DNA from 3 places in the Methylorubrum sp. B1-46 genome. Region 1 is predicted to be linked to each of the others. Evidence: predicted binding sites of a transcription regulator. Region 1 holds the regulator's gene; each other region holds the start of a gene.
The links. The regulator PhoB, encoded in region 1, activates phosphate uptake and scavenging genes when phosphate is short. The targets are predictions, from matches to a motif close to TGTCATNNANCTGTCAT.

Region 1 (9,589 bases):
ACCACCGTGAGCTGGCCGGTCGGCCAGGGCGGCAAGGGCAACGAGGGCGTCACCGCCACCGTCAAGCAGGTTCCGAACTCGATCGGATACGTCGAGTCGGCCTACGCCAAGCAGAACAAGCTCGCCTACGCTCTGATCGAGAACAAGGCCGGCAAGTTCCCGCAGCCTGACGACAAGGCCTTCCAGGCTGCCGCCGCCAGCGCCGACTGGAAGTCGACCCCCGGCTTCGGCATCGCCCTGACCAACCAAGCCGGTGAGGATGCTTGGCCGATCACCGCCGCGACCTTCATCCTCGTCTACAAGGAGCCGGCCGACGCGGCCAAGGCCGCCGACGTACTGAAGTTCTTCGACTGGGCCTACAAGAGCGGCGACAAGCTCGCGAGCGAACTCGATTACGTGCCGCTCCCCGACAACGTCGTCGGCCTCATCCACGAGGAGTGGAAGGCGGTGAAGGGCAAGGACGGCAAGCCCGTCTTCGCCGGTCACTAAATCCGAGACGAAGGGCCCTCCCCCACGGCGGATGAGGGCCCTTTCCGATGTGGTCCGCTCGCCTCGCGCCTGACGGCGCGCTACACGCTCACCAGCCGAAGAGCCTTCGCGGATGACCGCCTTGACCCAGACCCTCGCCGTCGACCGCCAGACCGCGGTGGCCCGCACCGCTCCGAGCAAGAGCGCCGACCGCCTCTTCCAAGGAGTCGCCTACGCCTCCGCCCTGCTCGTGCTCCTGGTGCTCGCCGGCATTCTCGGCTCGATCATCTACGGTGCCTGGCCGGCCTTCTCGGAATTCGGCTTCGGCTTTCTCACCTCCAGCGCCTGGAACATCGGCACCGAGCAGTTCGGCGCGCTGCCAGCCGTGGTGGGCACGGTCGCCGCCGCGATGCTGGCGCTGATCATCGGCGTGCCGATCTCGCTCGGCATCGCGGTCTACCTCACGCAGCTCTGCCCCGGCTGGGCGCGCAAGCCGGTCGCCATGACCATCGAGCTGCTCGCCTCGGTGCCCAGCATCATCTACGGCATGTGGGGCCTGTTCGTCTTCGCCCCGCTCTTCGCCCGCTTCGTCCAGGTGCCGGTCTCGAACGTCGTCGAGGGCATGCCGATCCTCGGCACCATCCTGTACGCCCGCATCCCCTCGGGCGTCGGCGTGCTCACCGCCGGCATCATCCTCGCCATCATGATCGTGCCCTTCGTCGCCTCGATCACCCGCGACATGCTCGATCAGATCCCGACCGTGCTGCGCGAGAGCGCCTACGGCATCGGCTGCACCACCTGGGAGGTCGTGCGCCACGTTCTGGTGCCGCAGGCCTCGGTCTCGATCATCGGCGCGATCATGCTCGGCCTCGGCCGCGCGCTGGGCGAGACCATGGCGGTCACCTTCGTGATCGGCAACGCCAACCGCCTCTCCGCCTCGATCTTCGATCCGGGCTCGACCATCGCCTCGCGCATCGCCAACGAGTTCAACGAGGCCGACGGGCTTCAGCTCTCGTCGCTGATGGCGCTCGGCTGCCTGCTCTTCATCATCACCTTCTTCGTGCTGATCATCGCCCGTCTGCTGGTGCGGCGCGCCAAGGTCGCCTGATCCAAGGTCGCCTGCCAACGTCGCGCCAGACCGCCCGAGCCCAAGGGACGCCGAACCATGGACGCCAGCAACCCCGTCGCGACGGCCGAGCGCACGCCGATCGCCAGCCGCGTGCGCCCCGGCCGCCGGGTCGCCGACCGCGTGCTGATCCTCGCCAGCACGATCGCAACCCTGCTCGGCATCATCGTCCTCGGCTCGATCCTGCTCATGCTGATCGTCGAGGGTGTGAAGGGCTTCTCGCCCGCCCTGTTCACGGCGCCGACGCCGGGCCCCGGCTCCGAGGGCGGCGGCATCGCCAACGCCATCCTCGGCAGCCTCATCATGACGTTCCTGGGCATCCTCATCGCCACGCCGATCGGGCTGATGGCCGGCACGTATCTCGCCGAGTACGGCCGGACCTCGAAGCTCGCCGACATCATCCGCTTCCTCAACGACGTGCTGCTCTCGGCGCCCTCGATCCTGATCGGCCTGTTCGTCTACACGCTGATGGTCCGGCCGATGGGCACCTATTCCGGCTGGGCCGGCGCGGTGGCGCTTGCCATCATCGCCACGCCGGTGATCGTGCGCACCACCGAGGACATGCTGCGCCTCGTGCCCGGCCAGATGCGCGAGGCCGGCGCGGCGCTCGGCGCCCCGCGCTCCCTCGTCATCCGTGCGGTGACCTGGCGCGCGGCGAGCGCGGGCATCGTCACCGGCATCATCCTGGCGCTCGCCCGCATCGCCGGCGAGACCGCGCCGCTGCTGTTCACGGCGCTGAACAACAACAGTTGGTTCAACACCAACCTGCTCGGCGGCGTGCCGAACCTGCCGGTGATGATCTACCAGTTCGCCCTCTCGCCCTACCCGAACTGGCAGAGCCTCGCTTGGTCGGGGGCGCTCCTCATCACCGTCACCATCCTTGCCCTGTCGGTGGTGGCCCGCTTCGTGATCAAGGACCAGCGGCCGCGCTGAAGGCCCCGGGACAGACCTCCTACCGACGAGAGATCCGATGAGCGCCTCCCCCGCGATCCGCAGCCAGTTCGAGGGCCGCAGCCCGGCCGACGTCAAGGCGCCCGTGCGCATCGCCGTGAAAGACCTGAACTTCTACTACGGCAGCTTTCACGGCCTGAAGGACATCAACCTCGATTTCCGCGACCGGCAGGTCACGGCGCTGATCGGCCCGTCCGGCTGCGGAAAATCGACGCTGCTGCGCACCTTCAACCGCATCTACAGCCTCTACCCGGAGCAGCGCGCCGAGGGTGAGATCCTGCTCGACGGGCAGAACGTCCTCGACTCCAAGGTCGATCTCAACGAGCTGCGCTCGCGCATCGGCATGGTGTTCCAGAAGCCGACGCCCTTCCCGATGTCGATCTACGACAACGTCGCTTTCGGCCTGCGCCTCTACGAGAAGCTGCCCAAGTCTGAGCTGGATGGCCGCGTCGAGGAATCGCTGCGCAAGGCCGCCCTGTGGGACGAGGTGAAGGACAAGCTCAAGCAGCCCGGCACCGGCCTGTCGGGCGGCCAGCAGCAGCGCCTGTGCATCGCCCGCACCGTGGCCCAGCGCCCCGAGGTGATTCTGTTCGACGAGCCGACCTCGGCTCTCGATCCGATCTCGACCGGCCGCATCGAGGAACTGATCGAGCAATTGCGGGCCGATTTCACGATCGTCATCGTGACCCACAACATGCAGCAGGCCGCACGCATCTCGCAGTTCACCGCCTTCATGTATCTCGGCGAGCTGATCGAGTTCGACGCCACCACGAAGATCTTCATGAACCCGGCCAAGCGGCAGACCCAGGACTACATCACCGGCCGCTTCGGTTAAGAGTGCCTCATAAAACTCCCGATCAACGGCCGTTCTCGCTCTGGAGACGACAGCGCAGCGGGAGTTTTGTGAGAGACACTAAGCCCGGTCGCGACTGCGATGCCGTCGCGATCCACCCTGCGTCCTCGTTTCGAGGCTCTCGCCGTCGCCGGACTCGCGTCCGCTTCGACCCGAGAGCGCTCTCGTCCGACTGCCTGATCGGGAATGCGCGACATGGCCGAGCACATCGTCTCCTCCTACGACACCGACCTTGAAAACCTGCGCCGCTCCATCGCCGAGATGGGCGGCGTGGCCGAGAAGATGATGACCGATGCCACCGATGCCCTGGTGCGTCGGGACACGACGCTCGCCCAGGCGGTGATCGTCGCCGACAAGCGCCTCGACCTGCTGCAGCGGGAAATCGAGGAGCGCTCGGTTCTCCTCATCGCCCGGCGCCAGCCGCTGGCCATCGACCTGCGCGAGACGATCTCCGGCATCCGCGTTTCCGGTGACCTCGAGCGGATCGGTGATCTGGCCAAGAACATCGCCAAGCGCGTCGTGGCAATCAGCGATCAGGCGCAGCCGCAGAAGATCGTGCTCGGCGTCCAGCACATGAGCGACCTCGTGCAGGAACAGCTCAAGGACGTGCTCGACGCTTATGCCAGCCGCGACGTGGCCGCCGCCCACGAGGTATGGCAGCGCGACAGTGCCATCGACGCGCTGTACAACTCACTGTTCCGCGAACTCCTGACCTACATGATGGAGGATCCGCGCAACATCTCGTTCTGTACCCACCTCCTGTTCTGCGCCAAGAACGTGGAGCGCATCGGCGATCACACTACCAACGTGGCAGAGACGATCGAGTACCTCGTCACCGGCGAGACGCCGACGGCTGAGCGGCCCAAGAACGACGCTTCGAACTACGCGACGGTGACGCCGAGCGCCTGACGAGGGCGCTCGAGACGCGCGGCGCCGAAGACGCGTCTCCGGCCTGCCCCAGCGAGGGACTGGGCCGGACGCAACGGATGGAAAGACGGACGATGACGAGTGCGCGCATCCTGATCGTCGAGGACGAGGAATCGCTGACGACCCTGCTGCGCTACAACCTCGAAGCGGAGGGCTTCGCGGTCGACGTCGCGATCCGCGGCGAAGAGGCGGACCTGCGCCTGCACGAGATGACGCCCGATCTCGTCTTGCTCGACTGGATGGTGCCGGGGCTCTCGGGGATCGAGCTGTGCCGCCGCATCCGGGCCCGGCGCGAGACGGAGCGGCTGCCCGTCATCATGCTGACCGCCCGCGGCGAAGAGGCGGACCGCGTGCGCGGCCTCTCCACGGGGGCCGACGATTACGTCGTCAAGCCGTTCTCGGTGCCGGAGCTGCTCGCTCGCGTGCGCGCCCTGTTGCGCCGGTCCAAGCCCGCCCACGTCGCCGACATGCTGGTGGCCGGGGACATCGAACTCGACCGCGTCAGCCACCGCATCCGCCGCCAGGGCCGCGAGATCCATCTCGGGCCCACGGAGTTCAAGCTGCTCGAATATCTGATGCAGAGCCCCGGCCGGGTTTTCTCGCGCGAGCAGCTGCTCGACGGGGTGTGGGGCCACGACGTCTACATCGACGAGCGCACGGTGGACGTCCATGTCGGCCGCCTGCGCAAGGCGATCAACCGCCCGCGCCAGAGCGATCCGATCCGGACCGTGCGCGGCTCCGGCTACTCGTTCGATGAGATGTTTGCCGGAGCCGAGTGAGGAAGGGAGCCCTCGGTCCGATCGGTCGATCGGGAGCGCGACATCGCCGGACAAGACGCGTCGTGGATCGCTTCGGCTTCGCCGCGCGATGACGGCGGCGGACTGACGGGATCAACCGTTCATCGCCGCTCCGTTGGATGAGGTGGCGGGGTGATGTCCGAGCGCTGCCGGCGCACTTGGCGAGGGCGCCGGCGAATCCAAGCTCTCTGCGGTCGACGAATTCCCCGAGCAGAGCCTCTTCGAAAGACTTAGCGGAAGCCGGCGACGCGTCGGTCGCGCTTACGCTCGGCAGCCGGCTGATAGGCGACCTGGGCGTGTTGGGTGCAGTAGGGCAGGCCCGTGATGGCGCGGGCGCCGCAGAAGCGGAATTCCGGCGACGTCGGATCGCCCATCGGCCAGCGGCACATGGAGTCGCGCAGATCCATGATCGTAACGCGCTCGGAGACCGCGAGCGCCACGGGCTCCGGAGCCGGTGTCGGCGGCAGCGGGAAGTTCGGTGCAGGACGATGGGCCACGATCGCCGGCGGCTCCGGCAGCGTCGGCTCCTCAACGAGAACCGCCTCGATCTCGACCTCGGCGGCCAAGTCATCCCTGCGACGCCCCTGCGCCGCAGCCGGACCGACCGGTTTGACGCGACCCGCGAGCCCGAGGCGATGGACCTTGCCGATGACGGCGTTGCGGGAGACGCCGCCGAGCTGAAGGGCGATCTGGCTCGCGCTCAAGCCATCGTCCCACAGGCGGCGAAGCAGCTCGACGCGTTCATCCGTCCAGCTCGGGACCGCTTCCGTCATTGCCCCCTCCACGTCGACACGTCCTTTGTACGCACAACCGACCGACCGCGCGGCGTCTCGGCCGCGCGGAGCGACAGCAGACCTCGCCAGGGCTCTTAATCTGGCCCTGCACATGTCGGTTAACAGACGCCAAAGCTGCCGATGGCGACGCTGTGAAGACTACAGGACAGCTCGGCCGCGGAGCAAGGGTCGCAGCGTTTCACGGACCGGTTTCCACCGCCAATCCGACTCCGCCGACGACGCCCCGGAACCGTTCCGGCGTCAGGGTAGCCGAGTCTGTCAAGACCGCTTAACGCATTGCGTAAAATTGCTCTTTTCCGGATCCGGCAATCGCCGGAAGTGCGATCCGGCAGTGCCTTCGAGCGGGTATGCAAGCCGTAACAGCGCCTCTGCCCCTGCTCGGGCGAGAAACGAAAAATGATTGTCCCAGCAGGCACAATGCCTATGTCACGGGCGTCATCCGCCGGCCTGTCGCCTGTGGACAACCGTTCTTGAGCGGATCTTGGGAGATCGCATGCGACTGCGCCTCGCGCCGGCCCTGTTTCTTCTCGCCGCGTTGCCCGGCACCGCTTCGGCTGCCGGACCGGCCGCGCCGGTTCCGGATGAGACGGCGATCCGGCTGACCAACCACCGGGCGGTCTACGATCTGTCGCTGGCGCGTTCCACCGGCACGCGGGCGGTCGAGGGTGTGCGCGGACGCATCGTCATCGATTTCTCGGGTGATGCCTGCCGCGGCTACACCATGCAGACGCGGCAGGTGACGATGATCGATTCCGGCGAGTCGGGCGATCGCACCTCGGATCTGCGCAGCACGACCTTTGAGAACGGCGACGGCAAGAGCTTCCGCTTCCGCACCACGACCCTCCTCAACAACGCGCCGTCGCCGGCCGTGGACGGGACGGCGGAGGCGGGCGACGCCCTTAAGGTAAAGCTCAAGGAGCCCAAGCGCGACCAGTTCCAGACGGACGCCGCGGTGATGTTCCCGATCCACCACATGATCCGCCTGATTCAGGCGGCCAAGGCGGGCGAGACCACCGTCGCGGCCAAGGTTTTCGACGGCTCGGACGATGGACGCAAGGTCTACGACACGCTGGCGATCATCGGCCGCCCGAGCGCGGCGCCAGCTTCCGATACCGAGCGCGACAAGCCCCTGCGCGAGGGCGACCACGCCAGCATGCGGCGCTGGCCGGTGACCTTGAGCTACTTTACCCCCGGCGAGGGTGAGCGGACGCCGATCTATACCCTCACCTTCGACCTCTACGAGGACGGCGTCAGCGGGCGGTTGAACCTCGATTACGGGGACTTCGCCATCAACGGCACCATGAGTCGCCTCGACCTCGCCAAGGCGGACGCGAAATCCGGGACCGACTGCAAGAAGTAGCCCTGAAAGAACCTTGGATCGTCGATGCGAAATCGGCGGCGGATCGGGCTGAGCCCGAGGAACGTTCATGCTGCCGGAGCCCCGAGCGGCGGCGGCAGCGTGTGGCGAGATGGCGGGCCTGAGGCAGAGTCTGCGGGAGCTCTACGAGGGAAGCAGTGACCGCGCGCATCGCTTCCGCTACGGCCTTCTCGCCTTCGATCTCGCCACCCTCCTGTTCATCATCGTCTCCTCGTTTCTTCCCCGGCCGCCGCTGATCGAGGGGATCGACGTGGTGATCGGTGTGGCCGTCGCCGCCGACTTCGTCTCACGGCTGGCGATCTGCCCGCGACCGGCACGCGAATTCCTGCGGCCGACGACCTGGGCGGACGCGGCGGCGATCGCCTCCTTCCTTGCACCCATCGTCGGTGAGGGAGCCGGCTTTCTGCGCATCCTGCGCACGCTCCGGCTGCTGCGGACCTACCAATTGCTCGACCGGCTGAGAGCGGACTTCCCGTTCTTCCGCCGCAACGAGGAGGTGATCATCGCGGTGGTGAACCTCGCGGTGTTCATCTTCATCATGACGAGCCTCGTCTACGCGACGCAGCACGGCTCGAACCCGAACATCGGCAACTACGTCGATGCGCTGTACTTCACCGTCACCTCGCTGACGACGACGGGCTATGGCGATGTCACCCTGCAGGGCACGGGCGGCCGCCTGATCTCGGTCGTGGTGATGATCTGCGGCGTCACGCTGTTCCTGCGCCTCGCGCAGGTCCTGTTCCGGCCCTACAAGGTACGCTTCCCCTGTCCCGCCTGCGGCTTGCAGCGGCACGAGCCGGACGCGGTGCACTGCAAGGCCTGCGGCACTCTGCTCAACATTCCCGACGAAGGGGCGGATTGAGCCGCATCGGCCCGAGACCCTGATGCGTTTCTCGTCGAATGACCGCCGTTCCCTGCGCGCGCAGCGACGCGATGGGCGCACGGTCGTCCCAGGCGGTTGAGCGAGGCGGAGGGGCGAATGCCCGATTGGCGAGCATTGGTCGTGCCGGAGCACTCCCTGCTGGAGATCGCCCTGCGCGGTACCGTCATGTACCTCGCGCTGTTCCTCATCATGCGCTTCGTCATGCAGCGCCAGGCGGGCGCCGTGAGCCTTGCCGACCTGCTGGTCATCGTCCTGATCGCCGACGTCTCGCAGAACGCCTTCTCCAACGAGTACAAGTCGCTGACCGAGGGCATCCTACTGGTGCTGACGATCGTCGGGTGGAACTACGCCATCGACTGGATCGCCTTCCGCTTTCCCGCCTTCGAGCGCTTCATGACGCCGAAGCGGCTCCCCCTCGTCGTCGATGGCCGCATCTGCTGGCGGAACATGCGTCGCGAGATGATCACGCATTCCGAACTCATGACCCAGCTGCGCCTGCAGGGAGTCGACGACCCGGCCCTCGTGCGGCTCGCCTCGCTGGAGGGGGACGGCAGCATCAGCGTGATCCGCTGCGACGGCGAGGAGACCGCGCCCGGGCCGCAGGACCGCCGGGAGCCGGCCTGAGCCCCGCGACCTCAAGCCCTGGGCTTTGCCGGCTCCGTCCGTCGCCGCTCCGGTTCGCCGGTGAAGACGAGGCCGCGTTGGATCGCCCCGCTGCCGAACTTCTCGCGCAGCCGGTCGAGGGCCGCCTCCCGGCGGGCGACGCGCTCGATGCCCTGATCGGCGAGGTCGCCGCGGTCGGCGTGGATCGCGCCGCAGAGATCGCCGCCGCCGATGCCGATCAGCCGAAAGGCAGTGCCGTCGCAGGCCGCCCGGAGCATCGGTTCGCCCTCGTGAAACAGCCGGTCGGCGAGCTGCGTCGGTTTGAGGCCGCCGCGGGTGCGGGTGCGCAGCCGGAACCGCGCATCCTTCAGCTTCAGCGTGACGCTGCCGGCGGCGAGTTCCGCCCGCTTCAGCCGGGCCGAGACCTTCTCGCACAACTGCCACAGGATCGGCCGCAGATCCTCGAACCGGGTGAGATCGGTCGAGAAGGTCGTCTCGGCCGAGACGCTCTTGGCCTCGCGGGTCGGGCGCACCGGCCGCCGGTCGCGGCCGGCCGCGAGATCGATCAGACGCAGGCCGTCACGGCCGAGTGAGGCCTGCAGGCGCACCGGATCGGCGCGCAGGATGTCGCCGACCCGGTGGATGTTGAGCGCGGCGAGCCGGTTGCGGGCGCTCTCGCCGATGCCGGGCAAGATGCCGACGGGCTTGTCGGCGAGGAAGGCGGCGGCCTCTTCGCCACTGACAATCGAGAAGCCGCGGGGCTTGTCGAGGTCCGAGGCGATCTTGGCCAGGAACTTGTTGGCGGACAG
Region 2 (9,589 bases), 2.2 Mb from region 1:
TCGGCGCCGGGCTATCGTCCGCGGACCATCGCGCTCGGTACCGCGACCGATCCCTACCAGCCGATCGAGCGCACGCACGGCCTCACCCGCGCCGTGCTGGAGGTGCTCGCGCGCTTCCGCCACCCGGTCGGGATCGTCACCAAGTCGAACCTGATCCTGCGCGACCGCGACCTGTTGGCCGAGATAGCGGCGCAGGGGCTCGTGAAGGTGGCGATCTCGGTCACCACCCTCGATCCCGATCTGGCCCGGCGCCTGGAGCCGCGCGCGCCGCATCCCCGCAAGCGCCTGGAGGCGATCCGGGCTTTGAGCGAGGCGGGGGTACCGGTGATGGTGATCGCCGCCCCCGTCATTCCCTCGCTCAACGACCACGAAATCGAGGCCATCCTCGAAGCCGCCCGTTCGGCCGGCGCGCGGGAGGCGAACTACGTGCTGCTGCGCCTGCCGCACGAACTCGACGACCTCGTCGGCGACTGGTTCACGGAGCATTATCCGGGGCGCAAGGCGCACGTGTTTTCCCTGCTGAGCGCGGCCCGCGGCGGCAAGACCTACGATGCCGCCTTCGGCACCCGCATGATCGGCCAGGGCCCCTACGCCGACCTGATCCGCCGCCGCTTCGCGCTCGCCAAGCGCCGCCTCGGCTTTCCGGAGGAGCCGGTCCGCCAGACGACGGAGCTTTTCCGCGTGCCGCCGCGCGCCGGGGATCAACTCGCGTTGTTCTGAGGGGGGCGTACGGAGAGCGCATCCCTCGCTTCGTCTGCGGGAGAAGGCGACTCAACGGCGCCCGCCGCGATCGAGCCGGCAGCACCGCGTCATGTCCCTGAGACGGCGCCCGCGGCCTCGAACCGCCCCGTAAAGCTCACCCGGTGATGCGGGGAGCGCCCCTGCGCCAGCAGCCCGGCGAGGTGGGCAGCGGTGCCGTAGCCGGCGTTGCGCTCCCAAGCATAGGCCGGGTGGCGCAGCGCGAGCCGGCGCATGATCTCGTCGCGAAAGGTCTTGGCGACGATGGAGGCGGCGGCGATCTGCGGCACGAGGCGGTCGCCGCCGACCACCGCGCGGCAGGCTTGCGTCAGGCCGGGGATCGCGTCGCGCCCGTCCACCAGCACGGTCGCATCGAGCCTCAGGCCGGCGACCGCCCGGCGCATGGCGTCGAGGGTCGCCCCGCGCACGTTCACCCGGTCTACCAGCGCCCGCGAGCCGCCCGCGAGCGAGACCCGCGCATGCGCCCGGATCAGCGGCGTCAGGGCCTCGCGCGTCGCGCGGTCGAGGCGCTTGCTGTCGTCGAGGCGGGCCAGGATCTCGGGGGGAAAGGCGAGGGGATCGAACCAGACGGCGGCCACCATCACCGGCCCGCACAGCGCGCCGCGCCCGACCTCGTCACAGCCGATCACCGCCGGATAGGTCGCGGCGAGGGCAGGGTCGAAGGGGCGCGCGGCTTTGGCGGGTTTCGAGCGGGGGGGCATGGCGCCGACCCTCGCATTCCCGCGCGCCTCCGTCATCCCGAGGCCGGCGAAAGCCCTGCGGACAAGGCGCCCGATGATCGTAAAATCAGCCGGGGCGGGGCAGCGCGGCCGCGCTCGGACGGCGGTCGGGGCGCTGCATCGGCCCGAGCGCGTGCGCGGTCGCGATGTTGTCGTAGAACTGACGCGCGCTCTCGGCCCAGGTGTAGCGGAGGGCCTCCGCCCGGCAGCGCTCCCGCGGGATCGTGAGTGCGGCGAGCGCGGCGGTGCGCAGATCGGCATCGAGGACGCCTGCATCGGTGCCGCCGATGACGTCGAGGGGGCCGGTGACGGGGAAGGCCGCCACCGGCAGGCCGGAGGCCAGGGCTTCGAGCAGCACGATGCCGAAGGTGTCGGTCACGCTCGGGAAGACGAAGACGTCGGCGCCGGCATAGACCCGCGCCAGCGCCTCGCCGGTCAGCGCGCCGAGGAAATGCGCGTCGGGCGCCAGGGCCTGGAGCCGGGCCCGGTCCGGCCCGTCGCCGACCACCACCTTGGAGCCCGGCAGGTCGAGGGCGAGGAAGGCGGCAAGGTTTTTCTCGACCGCAAGCCGCCCGACCGAGAGAAAGATCGGGTGCGGCAGATCGGGGAAGGCGTCGAGGTCGCGAGGCCGAAACAGCTCGGTATCGACGCCCCGCGTCCAGCGCATCAGGTGGGTGAAGCCGCGCCCCGAAAGCTCGCGCTCCAGCGAGGGCGTGCTGACCATGGTGCCGCTCGCCGCCGCGTGGAAGCGGCGCAGCCACGCGTAGCTCCAGGCTTCCGGCACCGGCGCGCGGGCGGCGAGATATTCGGGGAAGCGGGTGTGGTAGCTCGTGGTGAAGGGCTGGTTCAGCGACAGGCAGGCGGCGCGCACCGCGTGGCCGATCGGCCCCTCAGTCGCGATGTGGACGTGGCTCGGCGCCAGCCGCTTCCAGCGCGCGAGCACCCGCCCACGGGTGACCAGCGAGAGCCGGATCTCGGAATAGCCCGGCATCGGCAGCGAGGCGAAATCGGCCGGGGTCAGCATCAGCGGCTCGACGCCGAGCCCGGCACCGGCCTCGGCCATGCGCTCGACGGAGCGCACCACGCCGTTGACCTGCGGGTGCCACGCATCGGTGGCGAGCAGCAGCCTCATGCCGGCCTCACGAAAGATTGCATGGCTCAGGCGACGGCGCGGCGGATCTCGGGTTCGAAGCTTTCCGCGGCGCGGCGTTCGCGCAGCATGGTCGGGTAGTGCAGCACCTCCATGCGACCGTCGTAGTGCTCGACGATGCCGGTGCAGGATTCCACCCAGTCGCCGGTGTTGAGGTAGGTCAGCCCCTCGACCTCGCGGTGGGCTGCGTGATGGATATGGCCGCAGATCACCCCGTCCGCCCCCTGGCGCCGGGCCTCGCTCGCCAGGAAGGTCTCGAACTGGCCGATGAAGTTGACCGCGTTCTTCACCTTCAGCTTGGCCCAGGCCGAGAGCGACCAGTAGGCCAGCCCGAGACGGCGGCGCACACGGTTGACCACGGTGTTGACGGTCAGCGCCGTGGTGTAGGCCCAGTCGCCGAGATGGGCGAGCCATTTGGAATGGCGCACCACCATGTCGAACTGGTCGCCGTGAATGACGAGGTAGCGCTTGCCGTCCGCCGCGACGTGGACCCGGCTGTCGGCGATCTCGACGCCGCCGAAGGTCATGCCGATATAGTCGCGCAGGAACTCGTCGTGGTTGCCGGGCACGTAGACGACGTGGGCGCCTTTTCGCACCTTGCGCAGGAGCTTCTGCACCACGTCGTTGTGCGCCTGCGGCCAGTACCACCCCGAGCGGAGCTGCCAGCCGTCGACGATGTCGCCGACGAGGTAGATCGTATCGGCATCGACGTCGCGCAGGAAGTCGAGCAGCAGGGCCGCTTGGCAGCCCTTGGTGCCGAGATGAAGATCGGACAGAAACAGCGTCCGAACGCGGATGGTCGATTCCGGATCTTGGGACACGGGCGCCTCCGGCCTCTCACAACCGCATCGCGACGGGAGAGAGCCAAATCGCATTCCGATCTCAGTTTGATGACGGCAGCGCGCATCATCATGCCGCGCTTCGAGCGGCTGACGTTTCCTCCGCCGGTTCGGCTGCGGCCCGCCGCAGACCCCGCCCGCGGCCCGTGCATGCGAAAATCTTTTTGTTTTTCGGTTGAGTTTTTTCCGTTTTCCATTCCCTGGCAGGGGAGGCATAACGGCAGCCAAGGTCATCCGCCGCGCGTGTTTCGATCCGCGTGGGAAACGCCCCTTGAGTGGTGAGGGACTGGCTGGGACGGATGGGAGCGCTGGACAATCAGCAGGAGCGCGCTGGAGTGTTTCTCGCAAAACTCCTGCTGCGTCGTCCTGACAGGAGTGGGAAGGGCGGTGCCCGGGAGCTTTGCGAGCACTCTGGATGCGGCGCTGGGCTGACGCATCGAGGGTTCGGTCCTTTGGAGGCGACCGGCGTGGCTGCACGCGCCGCGACGCGGGCGGCATGACGGCCGTTTCGCCGCTCCGGGACGATCAACGATCCGCTATCGCAGTGATGGGGTTCCGGCCCGCGCGAGGCTTCTCGCGCGCCGCTCCGCGGCGGGACTGAACGACGTTTCACGGCGGGCGCCTGCCCGCCATCAGGATCGGGCGGATCACGGTCGCAAAAGGCCGGCCCGCCCAGAACGACTTAAATTGGAGGAAACTTTCATGGCGGCAACGAGACGTCCGGGACGCAACCACCTGTTCGTTCCCGGCCCGACCAACATCCCGGACCGGGTGATGCGCGCCATGATGGTGCAGTCCGAGGATCACCGCTCGGTCGATTTCCCGTCCCTGACGAAGCCGCTCTTCGAGGACACCAAGAAGGTGTTCGGCTCGACCGAGGGCACGATCTTCCTGTTCCCGGCCTCCGGCACCGGCATCTGGGAATCGGCGCTGACCAACACGCTCGCCCGCGGCGACAAGGTGCTGACCTCGCGCTACGGCCAGTTCAGCCACCTCTGGATCGACATGGCCCAGCGCCTCGGCCTGGACGTGATCGTCCAGGAGGAGGAGTGGGGCACCGGCGCCAAGCCCGAGAAGATCGAGGAGGCCCTGCGCGCCGACAAGGATCATCAGATCAAGGCCGTCATGGTGGTCCATAACGAGACCGCAACCGGCGTGACCTCGAACATCGGCGCCGTGCGCAAGGCGATCGACGCTGCCGGCCATCCGGCCATGCTGTTCGTCGACGGCGTGTCCTCGATCGGCTCGCTGCCGTTCTACGCCGACGAGTGGAAGGTCGATTGCGCCATCGCCGGCTCCCAGAAGGGCCTGATGCTGCCGGCCGGCCTCGGCGTGATCTGCGTCAGCCAGAAGGCGCTCAAGGCGGCCGAGGGCCAATCCGGCCGCAACGACCGGCTTGCCCGCGTCTACTTCGACTGGGAAGACCACAAGAAGCAGAACCCGGCCGGCTACTTCCCCTACACCCCGCCGCTGCCGCTGCTCTACGGCCTGCGCGAGGCGCTCGCCTGCCTGTTCGAGGAAGGCCTGGAGAACGTCTACCACCGCCACGCCGTGCTCGGTGAGGCGACCCGCCAGGCCGTCGCGGCCTGGGGCCTGAAGACCTGCGCCAAGTCGCCGGAGTGGAACTCCGACACCGTCACCGCCATCCTGGCGCCCGAGGGTGTGGACGCGGCCAAGATCATCAAGCACGCCTATGTGCGCTACAACCTCGCGCTGGGCGCCGGCCTGTCCCAGGTTGCGGGCAAGGTGTTCCGCATCGGCCACGTGGGTGATCTCAACGAGCTGTCCCTGCTCGGCGCGATCGCCGGTGCCGAGATGTCGCTCCTCGACAACGGCGTGAAGGTGACGCCGGGCTCGGGTGTGGCTGCGGCCTCCAGCTACCTGCGCGAGAACCCCCTCTCGAAGTCCTGATTTTTGGTGAGCGGCGCCGGTTCCAACGGCGCCGCTTCCGCTAAGTAGAGAAAGGCGCCCCGCCAAACGTCCGGCCTGCTGGCCGCTTCGCGGGAGACGCTTCGAGACAGGTGAGGAAACGGGGCCGGCGTTACACCCGCCGGTCGATCCGGAAGGGGTCCAGAATGACAAAGAAAGTCGTCTTCCTCGATCGCGAGTCGCTCGACGCGACCGTGCGCGAATTCAACTTCCCGCACGAGTACAAGGAATACGAGTCGACCTGGACGCCGGAAGAGATCGTCGAGCGCCTTCAGGGCGCCGAGATCGCGCTGATCAACAAGGTGCCGATGCGTGCCGACACGCTGAAACAGCTTCCCGACCTGAAGCTGATCGCGGTGGCTGCCACGGGCACGGACGTCGTCGACAAGGCCGCAGCGAAGGCGCAAGGGATCACGGTCGTCAACATCCGCAACTACGCCTTCAACACGGTCCCCGAGCACGTCGTGGGCCTGATGTTCGCCCTGCGCCGGGCGATCGTTCCTTACGCCAACTCCGTGCGCCGGGGCGATTGGAACAAGTCGAAGCAGTTCTGCTACTTCGACTACCCGATCTACGACATCGCCGGCTCGACCCTCGGCATCATCGGTTACGGCGCGCTCGGCAAGTCGATCGCCAAGCGGGCCGAGGCGCTGGGCATGAAGGTGCTGGCCTACGACGTGTTCCCGCAGGACGGGCTCGTGGATCTCGAAACGATCCTGACCCAGTCCGACGTCATCACGCTGCACGTGCCGCTGACCCCCGACACCCGGAACATGATCGGGGCCGAGCAGCTCAAGAAGATGAAGAAGTCCGCGATCCTCATCAACACGGCCCGCGGCGGGCTCGTGGACGAGGCGGCCCTGCTCCAGGCGCTCAAGGACGGCACCATCGGCGGCGCCGGCTTCGACGTGGTGGCCCAGGAGCCCCCGAAGGACGGCAACATCCTGTGCGACGCCGACCTGCCGAACCTGATCGTCACGCCCCACGTGGCCTGGGCGAGCAAGGAAGCGATGCAGATCCTCGCCGACCAGCTCGTGGACAACGTCGAGGCCTACGTCGCGGGCAAACCGCAGAACGTCGTCGAGGCGTAAGACCTCCAGGTTTCCCATCCGATCCCCTCATCCTGAGGTGCCGCGCAGCGGCCTCGAAGGATCTTCCAGGGATCGCTCGGGATCTGGAGCACCCTTCGAGGCCTACGCTTCGCTCCGGCACCTCAGGATGAGGGCGAGAGTGGGAGAGGCCGTCTAACGAACGTTCGCGGTGAGAGCCTCGATGCGGTGCTCGGCACCGGACCGTCATTCATGAAAGTACCGTGCGCTCGTCAGCACGGCCAGCAAACAGCCAGAGGCACCATGTCCAAGAAGCTGCTCTTCCAGTTCGACACCGATGCCACCCCGAGCGTGTTCGACGTCGTCGTCGGCTACGATGGCGGTGCCGACCACATCACCGGCTACGGCAACGTCACGCCCGAGAACGTCGGCGCCTATGTCGACGGCACGATCTACACCCGCGGCGGCAAGGAGAAGCAGTCGACGGCGATCTTCGTCGGCGGCGGCGACATGGCGGCCGGCGAGCGCGTCTTCGCGGCGGTGAAGAAGCGCTTCTTCGGCCCGTTCCGCGTCTCCTGCATGCTTGATTCGAACGGCTCCAACACGACCGCCGCGGCGGGCGTGGCGCTCGTCGTCAAGGCGGCGGGCGGCTCGGTGAAGGGCAAGAAGGCCGTGGTGCTCGCGGGCACCGGCCCGGTCGGCATGCGCTCCGCGGCTTTGCTCGCCGGCGAGGGCGCCGAGGTCGTGCTGTGCGGGCGCAAGCTCGACAAGGCGCAGGCCGCGGCCGATTCCGTGAATAAGCGCTTCAAGGTCAACGTCACCGCGGCCGAGACTCCGGACGACGCCTCGCGCTCGGAAGTGATCAAGGGCGCCCATCTCGTCTTCACCGCCGGTGCGATCGGCCTCGAATTGCTGCCGCAGGCGTCCTGGCAGAACGAGGCCTCGATCGAGATCGTGGCCGACTACAACGCCCAGCCGCCGCTCGGAATCGGCGGGATCGAGGCGACCGACAAGGGCAAGGAGTATGGCGGCAAGCGCGCCTTCGGGGCGCTCGGCATCGGCGGCCTGAAGCTCAAGCTGCACCGCGCCTGCATCGCCAAGCTGTTCGAGTCGAGCGAGGGCGTGTTCGACGCCGAGGAGATCTACAAGCTGGCCAAGGAAATGGCCTGACGCTCCACGGACGATCCGGGTGGCGCTGGTCTCGGGCCGGCGCCGCCCCATGAAATCAACAAGAACCGACAGGGCAGGGAAGCCATGGCCGCGAACGAGACGATCGAAACCTTCCTCGACGGTCTGGCCAGCTCGGCCCCGACCCCCGGCGGCGGCGGGGCCGCCGCGATCTCCGGTGCCATGGGCGCGGCGCTGGTCTCGATGGTCTGCAACCTCACCATCGGCAAGAAGAAGTACGTCGAGGTCGAGGCCGACCTGAAGCAGGTGCTGGAGAAGTCGGAAGGCCTGCGCCGCACGCTGACCGGCATGATCGCCGACGACGTCGAGGCCTTCGACGCGGTGATGGGCGCCTACGGGCTGCCGAAGACCACCGACGAGGAGAAGGCCGCCCGCGCCGCCAAGATCCAGGAAGCCCTCAAGACCGCGACCGACGTGCCGCTCGCCTGCTGCCGCGTCTGCCGCGAGGTGATCGATCTGGCCGAGATCGTCGCCGAGAAGGGCAATCTCAACGTCATTTCCGATGCCGGCGTCGCGGTGCTCTCGGCCTATGCCGGCCTGCGCTCGGCCGCGCTCAACGTCTACGTCAACGCCAAGGGCCTCGACGACCGCGCCTTCGCCGAGGAGCGGCTGAAGGAGCTGGAAGGTCTGCTGGCCGAGGCAGGCGCGATCAACGAGCGGGTCTACGAGGTCGTGAAGGCCAAGGTGAACTGAGGCGGTTCGCGTCCCCTGCCGTCATCGCGAGCGGATGCGAAGCGATCCAGGGGCGCGACGTTTCCGGAGCAGGCGGAGTCCTGGATTGCTTCGGCTTTGCCGCGCAATGACGGGGGCGCAAAGACCGAGAGCGGATGTCCGCCGCCTTAAACCTGTCCCTCATCCTGAGGTGCCGCGAAGCGGCCTCGAAGGATGCTCCAGGTCCCGCGCGATTCCTGGAACACTCTTCGAGGCCTCCTCTGCGCTCCGGCGCCTCCGGATGAGGGCGAGGGTTGGGCGAGCATCGCCGTGATCCGTGCCCTGCCCTGCATCTTCCTCAGTTTAGAAGCCCGCTAAGTCTCTGCCGGGCAAGCAAACTAAAGCCGAAAACAAGAAAAAATTGAGAGCCGACCCGCTTCCCGAAAAGTAATTTTTCCGCGAAGGTTGGCCCAACAAAAACGACGGAAACGCGAAGGAGGTCTCGATGGACGTTCACGAGTACCAAGCCAAGGAGCTGCTCGCGAGCTTCGGGGTCGCCGTCCCGAAGGGCGCCGTGGCCTTCAGCCCGGATCAGGCGGTCTACGCCGCGACCGAGCTCGGCGGCTCGTTCTGGGCGGTGAAGGCCCAGATCCATGCCGGCGCCCGCGGCAAGGCAGGCGGAATCAAGCTCTGCCGCACCTACAACGAGGTACGCGACGCCGCCCGCGATCTGCTGGGCAAGCGCCTCGTCACCCTCCAGACCGGCCCCGAGGGTAAGCCGGTTCAGCGGGTCTACATCGAGACCGCCGACCCGTTCGAGCGTGAACTCTATCTCGGCTACGTCCTCGACCGGAAGGCCGAGCGCGTCCGCGTCATCGCCTCTCAGCGCGGCGGCATGGACATCGAGGAGATCGCCGCCAAGGAGCCGGAGGCCTTGATTCAGGTCGTGGTCGAGCCGGCGGTGGGCCTGCAGCAGTTCCAGGCCCGTGAGATCGCGTTCAAGCTGGGCCTCAACATCAAGCAGGTCTCGGCCGCGGTGAAGACCATCATGAACGCCTACCGAGCGTTCCGCGACTGCGACGGCACCATGCTGGAGATCAACCCGCTCGTCGTCACCAAGGACGACCGGGTGCTGGCGCTCGACGCCAAGATGTCCTTCGACGACAACGCTCTGTTCCGCCGCCGCAACATCGCGGACATGCACGACCCGTCCCAGGGCGATCCCCGCGAGGCGCAGGCCGCCGAGCATAACCTCAGCTATATCGGCCTCGACGGCGAGATCGGCTGCATCGTCAACGGCGCGGG
Region 3 (9,589 bases), 1.8 Mb from region 1:
CGAGCAGATCGCGCAGGAGCAGGATCACGCCGCCGCCGAGCCCGGTGCCGGCCTCCGGAAGCGGGTCACCGCCGCGCAGGGGAAGCGCCTCGACGTAGAGCGGACGCCCGCCGCCCCGGCGACGCAGCAGGAGCCTCTCTTGAAGCGGCCATGCCTGCTCCGGCAGAACGTCGCTGAGGAACCGATCGAAGCGGGCTCCTTCGCCCGGCTCCGCGGCCGCGGGGACGGCCCCGGTGCGCAGGGCGAGATACCCGACCGCCAAGCGCTCCCCCGCTGGGCTGACGAGCCGAACCCGGCCGCGGGCGTCGAGTACGACGGTCCCTGCCCGCATCCCCTCCAGGGCGGAAGCCAGCCCCTGCACCTCCCGGCGCAGGTCGCCGACGAGCGCCGTGAGCCGGAAGGCGCGGATGACGTGCGGGCCGACGAGCCCCAGCCGTTCGATCTCGGCGCCCTCGAACGGCCCCTTGCGCAGATCGCGCGGCGCGCTGAACGACAGGGTGTGGCGGTCCATCGGGTCGGCGCCGACATAGGCGCAGAGATTGCCGAGACGGTGCCGGTCGATGAAATGCTGGAAGAACGGATCGGTCCGCTTCTCGTCGGCCGTGATGTACATCTCATCGACCGTGACCGTGCCCGGTCGCATGAGGCCGCGCTCCCGGCCGAGGCGGATGCGCGAGTCGTGCTGCCACCAGCCACCGACACCGTAATCGAGGTTCACGTCGGCGATCCGCTCGGAGGCCAGCGTCTGCGCCGTGCGTGCCGGATCGTGCGAGACGATCACCGCGCCGCGGGCCCCGACCGCATCGGCGATCCCGTCGAGTGCGCCCGACCACCGCTCACGATCGAGTGCGGCCGCGTAGCACGCGTCGATCAGGGCAAGAGGATCGAAACCCGATATCGCCGACACGCTGGCACCTGCCGATCGGCTTGTGCCGCGAGCGAATCGGCACCGGCTCAGTCAAGGGTTCAGAGACGGACCCGACCAAGCATTTCGAACCTGATCGGATTCGTTTCCAAGGGAAAACGACGGGATCTGAAACAGGTTTCGTCTCGAACGGCGATGGCCGATTAGCAACAATCAAGCATTGCGAGCAGGTTGCCCCCACTATCGTCCACCTGACGACTAAGGAGCTCCTGCAACGAACGATCGCCGCCCCGGCGACGGCGCGACACCGTCCAGCCAGGGTGGCCCAGCACCCTGGCGTCTCTCCTCAGCCCTCGATGCGCGAGAAATCGGCCACCTCGCGGGTGGCCGCGCGCAGGGCATTGAGCAGCAGCAGACGGTTCCTGCGCAGAGCCGGGTCGTCGGCGTTGACGGTGACGGTCTCGAAGAAGGCGTCCACCGGCGCCCGCAGGTGCGACAGCGCCCGCATCGCACCCGAGAAGTCCTCGGCCGCGATCGCCGCGGAGGCCTCATGCCGCGCGGCCGCGAGCGCCTCGGCCAGCGCCTGCTCCTCCGGTTGACCGGAGGCGGCCAGTGCCGAGTCGGGGGCCGCGTCGTAGGCGTGGCCGTCCTTCTTCTCCTCGATGCGCAAGATGTTGGCCGCGCGCTTGTAGCCGGCGAGCAGGTTCTTGCCGTCGTCGGTGCTCAGGAACGCGCCCAAGGCCTCGACGCGGCGGACGACGAGCAGGAGGTCGTCCTGGCCGGGCAGGGCGAAGACGGCGTCGATCAGGTCGTGGCGGGCGCCCTGGTCGCGCAGGTAGACCTTCAGACGGTCGGCGAAGAAGGCGAGGAGATCGGCGGTGCGCTCAGCGCTCTCGCTCGCGAAGCGGCCGCTCAGCAGTGAGGACAGAGACAGCCGCAGCGACCGTTCGATCACGGCGCGGATCACGCCCAAGGCGGCCCGCCGCAATGCGAACGGGTCCTTGCTGCCCGTCGGTTTCTCATCGATCGACCAGAAGCCAGCCAACGTATCCAGCTTGTCCGCCAGCGCCACGGCAAGGGAGACCGGATCGGTCGGCACGCGGTCGCTCGGACCCACCGGCTTGTAGTGCTCCTCGATGGCCGCGGCGACGCTCGGGTGCTCGCCCTGAAGCGCCGCGTATTTGCGGCCCATCAGGCCCTGCAGTTCCGGGAACTCGCCGACCATTTCGGTGACGAGGTCGGCCTTGGCGAGCCGGGCCGCGCGCTCGGCCAAAGCCGGGTCGGCGCCCACCAGCGGCGCGATTTCCTTCGCCAGCGCAGCGATGCGGGCGACGCGCTCGCCCTGCGTGCCGAGCTTTTCGTGGAAGACGATGGTGTCGAGCTTCGGCAACCGATCTTCCAACTTCGTTGCCTTGTCGGTCTCCCAGAAGAATCTTGCGTCCGAGAGCCGGGCGCGCACCACGCGCTCGTTGCCGGCGGTGATCGCCGCGCCGCCGTCGGAGGCGATGAGGTTCGAGACCAGCAGGAAGGCCGGCGCCAATTCCTTGGAACCGGACTTGCGCAGCACGAAGCACTTCTGGTTGGCGCGGATGGTGGCCCGGATCGCCTCGGCCGGGATCTCGAGGAAGCGCTCCTCGAACGAGCCCATCAGCACCACCGGCCGTTCCACCAGCCCGGCCACCTCCTCCAGCAGGCCCTCGTCCTCCACGAGGTCGAGGCCGCGGGCGAAGGCGAGATCCTTGGCGTCGTGCAGGATGATGTCCTTGCGCCGGTCGGCATCGAGGATCACGTCAGCGCGCTCCAGCGCCTGCACGTAGTCGTCGAAGCGGCGCACCTCGAAGGGCGAAGGCGCCAGGAAGCGGTGGCCGCTCGTGACCGTGCCGGCGGTGATGCCGTCGACCGAGAACGGCACGACGTCCGGCGTCTCGGTCTCGGGGCCGAAGGTGGCGACGATCGATTGCAGCGGGCGGACCCAGCGCAGGGAGCCGGGCTGGGCCGAGGCGGCGCCCCAGCGCATCGATTTCGGCCAGGGGAAGTTCCGGATGATGCCCGGCAGGATCTCGGCCAGCACGTCCAGCGTCTCGCGGCCGGCCCGCTCGATCACCGCGAGGTAGAATTCGCCCTTCTTCGGATCGGTGACGGTGGTGGCCTGATCGAGGCTCGCCAGCCCCGCGCTCTTGAGGAAGCCCTGAACGGCGGCGTCCGGCGCGCCCACGCGCGGCCCACGCCGCTCCTCGCGCACGGCCTCGCCGCGGGCGGGCAGACCGGCGATGTGCAGCGCCAGCCGCCGCGGCGTCGCGAACGCCTTGGCGCCCTCGTACAGGAAACCGCGCTCGACCAGCGCGTCGGTGACGAGCTTCTTCAGATCCTCAGCCGCACGCCGCTGCATGCGTGCGGGGATCTCTTCGGAGCGGAGTTCGAGCAGAAGGTCAGGCATGCGCGCGGGAATAGCCGCCTGCTTCACCCGCGTCGAGACGGGAGATGGGCCCGGTCTGTCACCGCGCCCGCTTCGTCATCGCGAGAGGTGGCAAAGCGATCCGGCGGCGCGACCTCTCCGGACAGGGCGCGCTCTGGATCGCGTCGGCTCCTCCTCGCGATGACGACGACGATCGAGCCTCTCCTTCACCCGATCCGTCCGCCCCCCGTCCGACGCACCGCCACGACGGACGGCCGCGGCGGTACATCCGGCGAAAAGTCCGGCCAACGGGTCGAGGGCTTCTCGTAGGAGCCGAGCGCGCCGTCCTCGTCGGGCTCGCCGGGATGCTGGACGGCGACGAAGAAGGTCTCGTCGTCGGGGGTGAAGCAGGGGCCGCACATCTCGGCGCCCACCGGCACCCGCAGGAAATGGCGCGCGGTGCCCCGGCGCGGTCCCTCCGTCTCCACCGCCCAGATGCCGTCGGCCCGGCCGGTGGCGCGGCGGTTGTTGCCGTCGGTGGCGATCCAGAGGCGGCCCCGCCCGTCGAAGGCACAGTTGTCGGGCATGCCGAACCAGCCGTTCTCGGTGGTCAATGCGGAGAAGCTCGCCTTCACCTCGGGTTTGGCCGGATCGCCGCAGCGCACCAGCACCTCCCAGCGGAAGGTCTCGGCGCCGTGGTCGGTGCCGTCGGGGGCGATCTCGATGACGTGGCCGAAGGCGTTGGGGCCGCGCGGATTGGCGCGCTCCTCCTGATCGGCGGTGCGCTTCGTGTTGTTGGTCAGCATCACGTAGACGCGGCCGGTGCGCGGGTTGGCCTCGATGTCCTCGGGCCGGTCCATCGGCGTGGCACCGAGCCGTTTGGCGGCGCGCCGCGTCTCGATCAGCACGTCGGCTTGGGATCCGAAGCCGTTGCCCGCGTCGAGCCCGTTTGCCCCGTGGACCAGCGGCAGCCAGCGGCCGGTGCCGTCCGGCTCGAACCGGGCGACGCTGAGCGTGCCGGAATCAAGGAGGTCGGCGTTGGCGCCGCGCTCCGCCTGCACCTTACCGTCGCTGACGAAGCGGTAGACGTGCTGGAAACGCTCGTCATCGCCGAGATAGACGACGTAGCGCCCGTCGATCGCGCGCGCGCCCGCCGCCCCCTCGTGCTTGAACCGGCCGAGCGCCGTGCGCTTCTTCGGGGTCGCGCCCGGATCGAACGGATTGATCTCGACCACCCAGCCGAACCGGTTCGGCTCGTTCGGCGTCCGTGCGAGGTCGAAGCGCGGATGGAAGCGGCTCCAGGCATATTGCAGGCTGCCGATGCCCATCGCCTTGGCGTTGCCGGCCTCCGGATGCCCGGGGGGGAGGGCGCCGCCGAAATAGTAGTTGATGTTCTCCTCCCCCGAGAGCCACGTCCCCCAGGGCGTGACGCCGCCCGAGCAGTTGTTGATCATGCCGAGCACGCGCCGGCCGCTCGGATCGGCCTCGGTGACGAGGCGCGGATCGCCGGCCGCCGGACCGGTGAGATCCATAGGCGTCAGCGCCGTGATACGCCGGGTGTAGGGTGAGCCGACGACCGGGCGCCATCCATCCGCCTCGCGGACGATCTCGACCACCGAACCGCCATGGGCGGCCATCTCGACCGCGACCTGATCGGCGTTCAAGGCCGCGATCACGCCCTTGCGGTCGGCCGCATCGAGGCCGGGAAACATCAGCTCGGCATTGGTGTATTCGTGGTTGACCACAAGCAGGCCGCGGCGGCCCTCGGTATCGAGCGGGATGAATCCGACGAAGTCGTTGTTGTAGCCGAACTGGCGCTCCTGGGCCGCGGCACTCTGCTTCTTCGGGTCGAAGGCGGGGGCGTCGGCAAACAGCGGATCGCCCCAGCGCAGCAGAGGCTTCGCCTCGTAGCCCTCGGCCACGTGCAGGTACTCATCGACGCCGGCCGCGAGTTCCGGGAAGTCGAAGGAGGGACGGTCCGCAGGGGCGGCGGCGGTCTGCGGCGCGACTCCGGCGGCGAGCGCGGCGGCGAGTGAGCCGCGCATCAAGTCGCGCCGGGAGAAGCGGTGCGCGATCACCGCGTCGAGGGTCGGGGCGTCGGGCAGGTCGGACATCGTTGCGCGTCTCGTCAGCCAGTGAGAGCCGGCGCGCCTATTCCCCCTAGATGTCGCCTCGATGACGCCACAGCCCTCGGATGCGCTCAGGCATCGTCCCGAAAGGTGGTCTCCGGCTTTCGGGAAAAAGACGATGCTCTATCGAAGCGGCGCCGACAGGAGGGTGACGAGGTCCCAGGTCTCACCCTTCAGCGAGCGGACATTGGCGATCTTCCACACGCCGGCCTCGCGCACGAGGCTGTAGCGCAGCTCCTGCGGTCCGCCGTTGCGGAAGCTCGCCCGTACCTCGGCCCGATCGCCCTCGTTCGAGAGCGGCGCGAGCGCCAGCGATTGTGCGAAGTCCGGCTCGGTATCCTGGCCGTTGACGTGAAAGGCAAAGCCGAGCCGCCCGACCTCGCCCTTGGCCTCGCGCTGGTCGCGCTCGTAGAGGGTCCGCAGGCGCTTGGCGTAGAAGCGCACGGCGTTGATGTCGTCGGCCGCGTAGAAGGCCCGCACCGTCTCGACCGGGTCGGTGGCGGATTGCGCGAGCGCCGGCCCGGCGAGGAGGCCGAAGGCGAGGGTGAGGACGGCGCGGCGGCGCATCTCAGGCCGCGACGGCTTGGTTGCCGGCAGGGTCGCCGGCAGGGTCGCCGGAATGCCCGCCGGCCTCGGTCTGGAGCCACGCGGCGCCGCAGGCCTTGGCCAGTTCACGCACCCGCAGGATGTAGCTCTGGCGCTCGGTGACCGAGATCACGCCCCGAGCATCGAGCAGGTTGAAGACGTGGCTCGCCTTGATGCACTGGTCGTAGGCCGGCTGGACGATGCGGTGGCGCGCGCCCTCGCTCTCGGGGGCGCCGGCTTCGAGGTAGAGGCGGCAGGCCTTCTCGGCGTCGGCGAAGTGGCGGAACAGCATCGCCGTATCGGCAGCCTCGAAGTTGTGGCGCGAATATTCCTGCTCGGCCTGGAGGAAGACGTCGCCGTAGGTAACCTTGTCCTCGCCCTCGCCGCCGTTGAAATTGAGGTCGTAGACGTTCTCGACGCCCTGCACGTACATGGCGAGGCGTTCCAGGCCATAGGTCAGCTCGCCAGCCACCGGCGCGCACTCGAAGCCTGCGACCTGCTGGAAGTAGGTGAACTGGCTCACCTCCATGCCGTCGCACCAGCATTCCCAGCCGAGCCCCCAGGCGCCGAGCGTCGGGCTCTCCCAATCGTCCTCGACGAAGCGGATGTCGTGGAGCTTGAGATCGACCCCGATCGCCGCCAGCGAGGCGAGGTAGAGTTCCTGAAGGTTCGGCGGGTTCGGCTTCAGGATCACTTGGAACTGGTAGTAGTGCTGCAGCCGGTTCGGGTTCTCGCCGTAGCGCCCGTCCTTGGGGCGCCGCGAGGGCTGCACGTAGGCCGCCTTCCACGGCTTGGGCCCCAGCGCCCGCAGCGTCGTGGCCGGGTGGAAGGTGCCGGCGCCGACCTCCATGTCGTAGGGCTGGAGGATCACGCAGCCCCTCGCCGCCCAGAAGCGCTGCAGGGTCAGGATCAGGCCCTGGAACGAGCGTGTGGGCGAGAGGTCGGCGTCGCTCGACATGGCAGATCCGGCAGGAAGGAAGCTGCCGGACCGTTTAAGAGCGGGGGGCGGGGTGTCAAGCGAACCGCCTCCCCGACGTGTTTAGGTCCGCGGCGTGGAGCGCGTGAAGTTCCGCTTGGCCGTCCGTTCCTTCGGCACAGCCTCGATCGCCGGCTTGGCCGCCAAGAGACGCTTCACGCGCTCGTTGAAGTCGGACGAGGTGACGGGGCGGGCGCCCCCTTTTTCCGGAGCAAGAGCCATATCGGCCTCCGCATGAACGCCCAAAGCACGGGATTGCGCGGAGGGTAAACAGGATATGGGGCGTCGGCCGGAATTTGCGAGGCGGAGGTCGCGCCGCAGGGCGGCCACGCTGTCGTGCGTCCCGGCACATCTTTTTCAGTGCCGCGGGCTCAGAGCGGGAACGGCAAAGGTTGCTGCCAAGTTAATGCAGCAAATGAACAGCTCCGCTCCCCTCCGATGGTCGAGCGGTTACCATTTTCGGATAGATCATGCGCAAGGGATTGACTGTTTTCGCCGCTCTCGTCGCGGCCTCGCTCGCCACCACCTCGCTGGTGATGAGCGCATCCAACGCGTCCGCGACCCCCGATCACACGATGGCGGTCGAGAAGACAGTGGCGGTCACGCCCGTCGAGATCGCGCCGGTCGCCGCGATGCCGGCGGCCGAGACCTGCGCCCGTAAGGTCCGGGTGGTCTATTCCGGCTACGCGGCCCCGGCCGGCTGCGCGCGCTGAGGCGGAGCGCCGTCAGGCGTCGCCGAGACAGCGCGCCGCCAAACCCGCCAGGATCCGCTCGAACACCTCCGGCCGGTCGAGGGCGCGGGCCAGCACCACTGCCCCCTGGATGCCACCCACGGCCTCCTCGGCGAGGGCACAGGCCGCCTCCGGACCATGGCCGGCGCGCGCGAGGGCCGCGGCGAGCGCCTCGACCCAGCGGGCGAAATAGTCCCGCAGCCGGCCGGCGAAGCGGTCGCGGGCGTCGCTCAGGCTCAGGGCGCCGACGAGGCAGACCCGGCGGCCAGAGCGGAAATACGCGGCGGTCGTCGCGAACATCGTCGCCACGGCCGCATTCGGATCATCCGCTTCCCGCAAGGGACGGTAGACGTTGGTCTCGAACCAGCCGTCGATCTCGGCAAGCACAGCAGTCGCCATCTCCTCCTTCCCGCCGGGAAAGAAGTGATAGAGACTGCCCTTGCCGAGCCCCGTCGCCTTCGAGATCAGCGACAGGCTCGCCCCCTCGTAGCCGTGCTCGCGAAACACCTCCGCGAGCAGCGGCAGCACGTCGGACCGTTCGGCGACGGTGCGGGCCACGCCCTACAGCCCCAGATCGCTCAAGGACGGGTGGTCGTCCGGCCGGCGGCCGAGGGGCCAGTGATACTTCCGGTCGCTCTCGGCAATCGGCAGGTCGTTGATGGAGGCGATGCGGTGCCGCATCAGCCCGGCCTCGTCGAATTCCCAATTCTCGTTGCCGTAGGAACGGAACCACTGCCCGCTATCGTCGCGCCACTCGTAGGCGAAGCGCACGGCGATGCGGTTGCCCTGGTGCGCCCAGACCTCCTTGATCAGCCGGTACTCCAATTCCCGCGACCACTTGCGCCGCAGGAAAGCGGCGATCGCTTCGCGCCCCTTCACGAACTCGGCGCGGTTCCGCCAGACGCTGTCGGGCGTGTAGGCGAGGGCGACGCGCTCCGGGTCGCGGCTGTTCCAGGCATCCTCCGCCATGCGCGCCTTCTGCGCGGCGGTCTCGTCGGTAAAGGGCGGAAGCGGGGGGCGCGACATGGCGAGGCCTCTCTGTACTGATCGGCACGAACAAGACCGATCGGTACAGGGTTACCCGCCTCGCAGCAAGCCGAGACGCGCAGGACGCTGCCGGCGCTCCTTCGCCATGATATCGGCGTACGCCCATTGGCCTCTGCAATTTACGATAAATATCAGTATATCTCGCCGTTCGTACGATCATAACAAATTGGAAACAAATCACAATTCACATCTTTGGCTTCGATCGCCGCCCTCCATCGGGAACTCCATGTCCGGAGCACTTCGCCTCCTTCTCGCCGTCATGGTGATCCTGAGCCATTTCGCCGGCGACCCCTACTACAAGCATTTCGGGCATTATGCCGTCCGCGTCTTCTTCATCCTTTCCGGCTTCGCCATCACGGCAGCATTGCATGAGGTCTATGCGTTCGACCTCAAGCGATTTTGGGCCAATCGGGCACTACGGCTCTTGCCGCTCTACTACCTCATCTTGATGGCGAGCCTCGCGACCGTTCTCGCTCTGCCCGCCGAAGCGGCACGGTTCTCCAGCGACTGGGCAAGCCCGAACCTTCGAGACGTCTGGCTCAATCTCGGTCTGATGCCGATGATGAACTGGGCGTATCCGTTCCGCCTCGTGATGCCGGCTTGGTCGATCGCGGTCGAGATCCTGATGTACGCCTACCTCTCGCTCGGCTTGGCGCGCCGGAAGTCCTACGCACTCATGCTGTTCGGAGCAGCCGTCGCGTTTCATGCCCTCACCATCCTGGGGCAAGACGACTGGGATACCCGCTACTTCGACCCGCATTCCGCCTGCCTCGACTTTGCCATCGGGGCACTGGTCTACTTCTGGCGCAAGGAGAGCCTGGCGAAGGTCTCCTACCGGGCCATTCTGCCGCTTCTGATGCT

Region 2: a site for PhoB is predicted at 3,508-3,524, ahead of LPC10_RS09425 (UDP-2,3-diacylglucosamine diphosphatase). Genes of this name have one in related genera too.
Region 3: a site for PhoB is predicted at 5,425-5,441, ahead of LPC10_RS15405 (PhoX family phosphatase). Genes of this name have one in related genera too.

The regions. Positions count from the first base shown of each region.
Region 1 is NZ_CP088247.1:5,159,335-5,168,923, forward strand. It holds gene pstS (phosphate ABC transporter substrate-binding protein PstS) at 1-489, shown strand, start outside; gene pstC (phosphate ABC transporter permease subunit PstC) at 602-1,576, shown strand; gene pstA (phosphate ABC transporter permease PstA) at 1,634-2,527, shown strand; gene pstB (phosphate ABC transporter ATP-binding protein PstB) at 2,565-3,380, shown strand; gene phoU (phosphate signaling complex protein PhoU) at 3,594-4,307, shown strand; gene phoB (phosphate regulon transcriptional regulator PhoB) at 4,400-5,104, shown strand; gene LPC10_RS23950 (GcrA family cell cycle regulator) at 5,353-5,895, opposite strand; gene LPC10_RS23955 (cell envelope integrity EipB family protein) at 6,410-7,276, shown strand; gene LPC10_RS23960 (potassium channel family protein) at 7,386-8,156, shown strand; gene LPC10_RS23965 (DUF421 domain-containing protein) at 8,274-8,801, shown strand; gene LPC10_RS23970 (DNA polymerase IV) at 8,813-9,589, opposite strand, start outside.
Region 2 is NZ_CP088247.1:2,012,293-2,021,881, forward strand. It holds gene LPC10_RS09410 (PA0069 family radical SAM protein) at 1-720, shown strand, start outside; gene LPC10_RS09415 (ribonuclease HII) at 810-1,460, opposite strand; gene LPC10_RS09420 (glycosyltransferase family 1 protein) at 1,546-2,610, opposite strand; gene LPC10_RS09425 (UDP-2,3-diacylglucosamine diphosphatase) at 2,637-3,449, opposite strand; gene LPC10_RS09430 (aminotransferase class V-fold PLP-dependent enzyme) at 4,170-5,378, shown strand; gene LPC10_RS09435 (D-2-hydroxyacid dehydrogenase) at 5,543-6,487, shown strand; gene LPC10_RS09440 (NADP-dependent methylenetetrahydromethanopterin/methylenetetrahydrofolate dehydrogenase) at 6,749-7,615, shown strand; gene fchA (methenyltetrahydrofolate cyclohydrolase) at 7,700-8,326, shown strand; gene LPC10_RS09450 (malate--CoA ligase subunit beta) at 8,790-9,589, shown strand, end outside.
Region 3 is NZ_CP088247.1:3,322,592-3,332,180, forward strand. It holds gene LPC10_RS15395 (LuxR C-terminal-related transcriptional regulator) at 1-898, opposite strand, end outside; gene glyS (glycine--tRNA ligase subunit beta) at 1,212-3,302, opposite strand; gene LPC10_RS15405 (PhoX family phosphatase) at 3,488-5,374, opposite strand; gene LPC10_RS15410 (DUF3828 domain-containing protein) at 5,513-5,956, opposite strand; gene LPC10_RS15415 (glycine--tRNA ligase subunit alpha) at 5,958-6,932, opposite strand; gene LPC10_RS15420 (hypothetical protein) at 7,014-7,172, opposite strand; gene LPC10_RS15425 (hypothetical protein) at 7,421-7,663, shown strand; gene LPC10_RS15430 (TetR/AcrR family transcriptional regulator) at 7,676-8,239, opposite strand; gene LPC10_RS15435 (DUF1348 family protein) at 8,243-8,707, opposite strand; gene LPC10_RS15440 (acyltransferase) at 8,988-9,589, shown strand, end outside.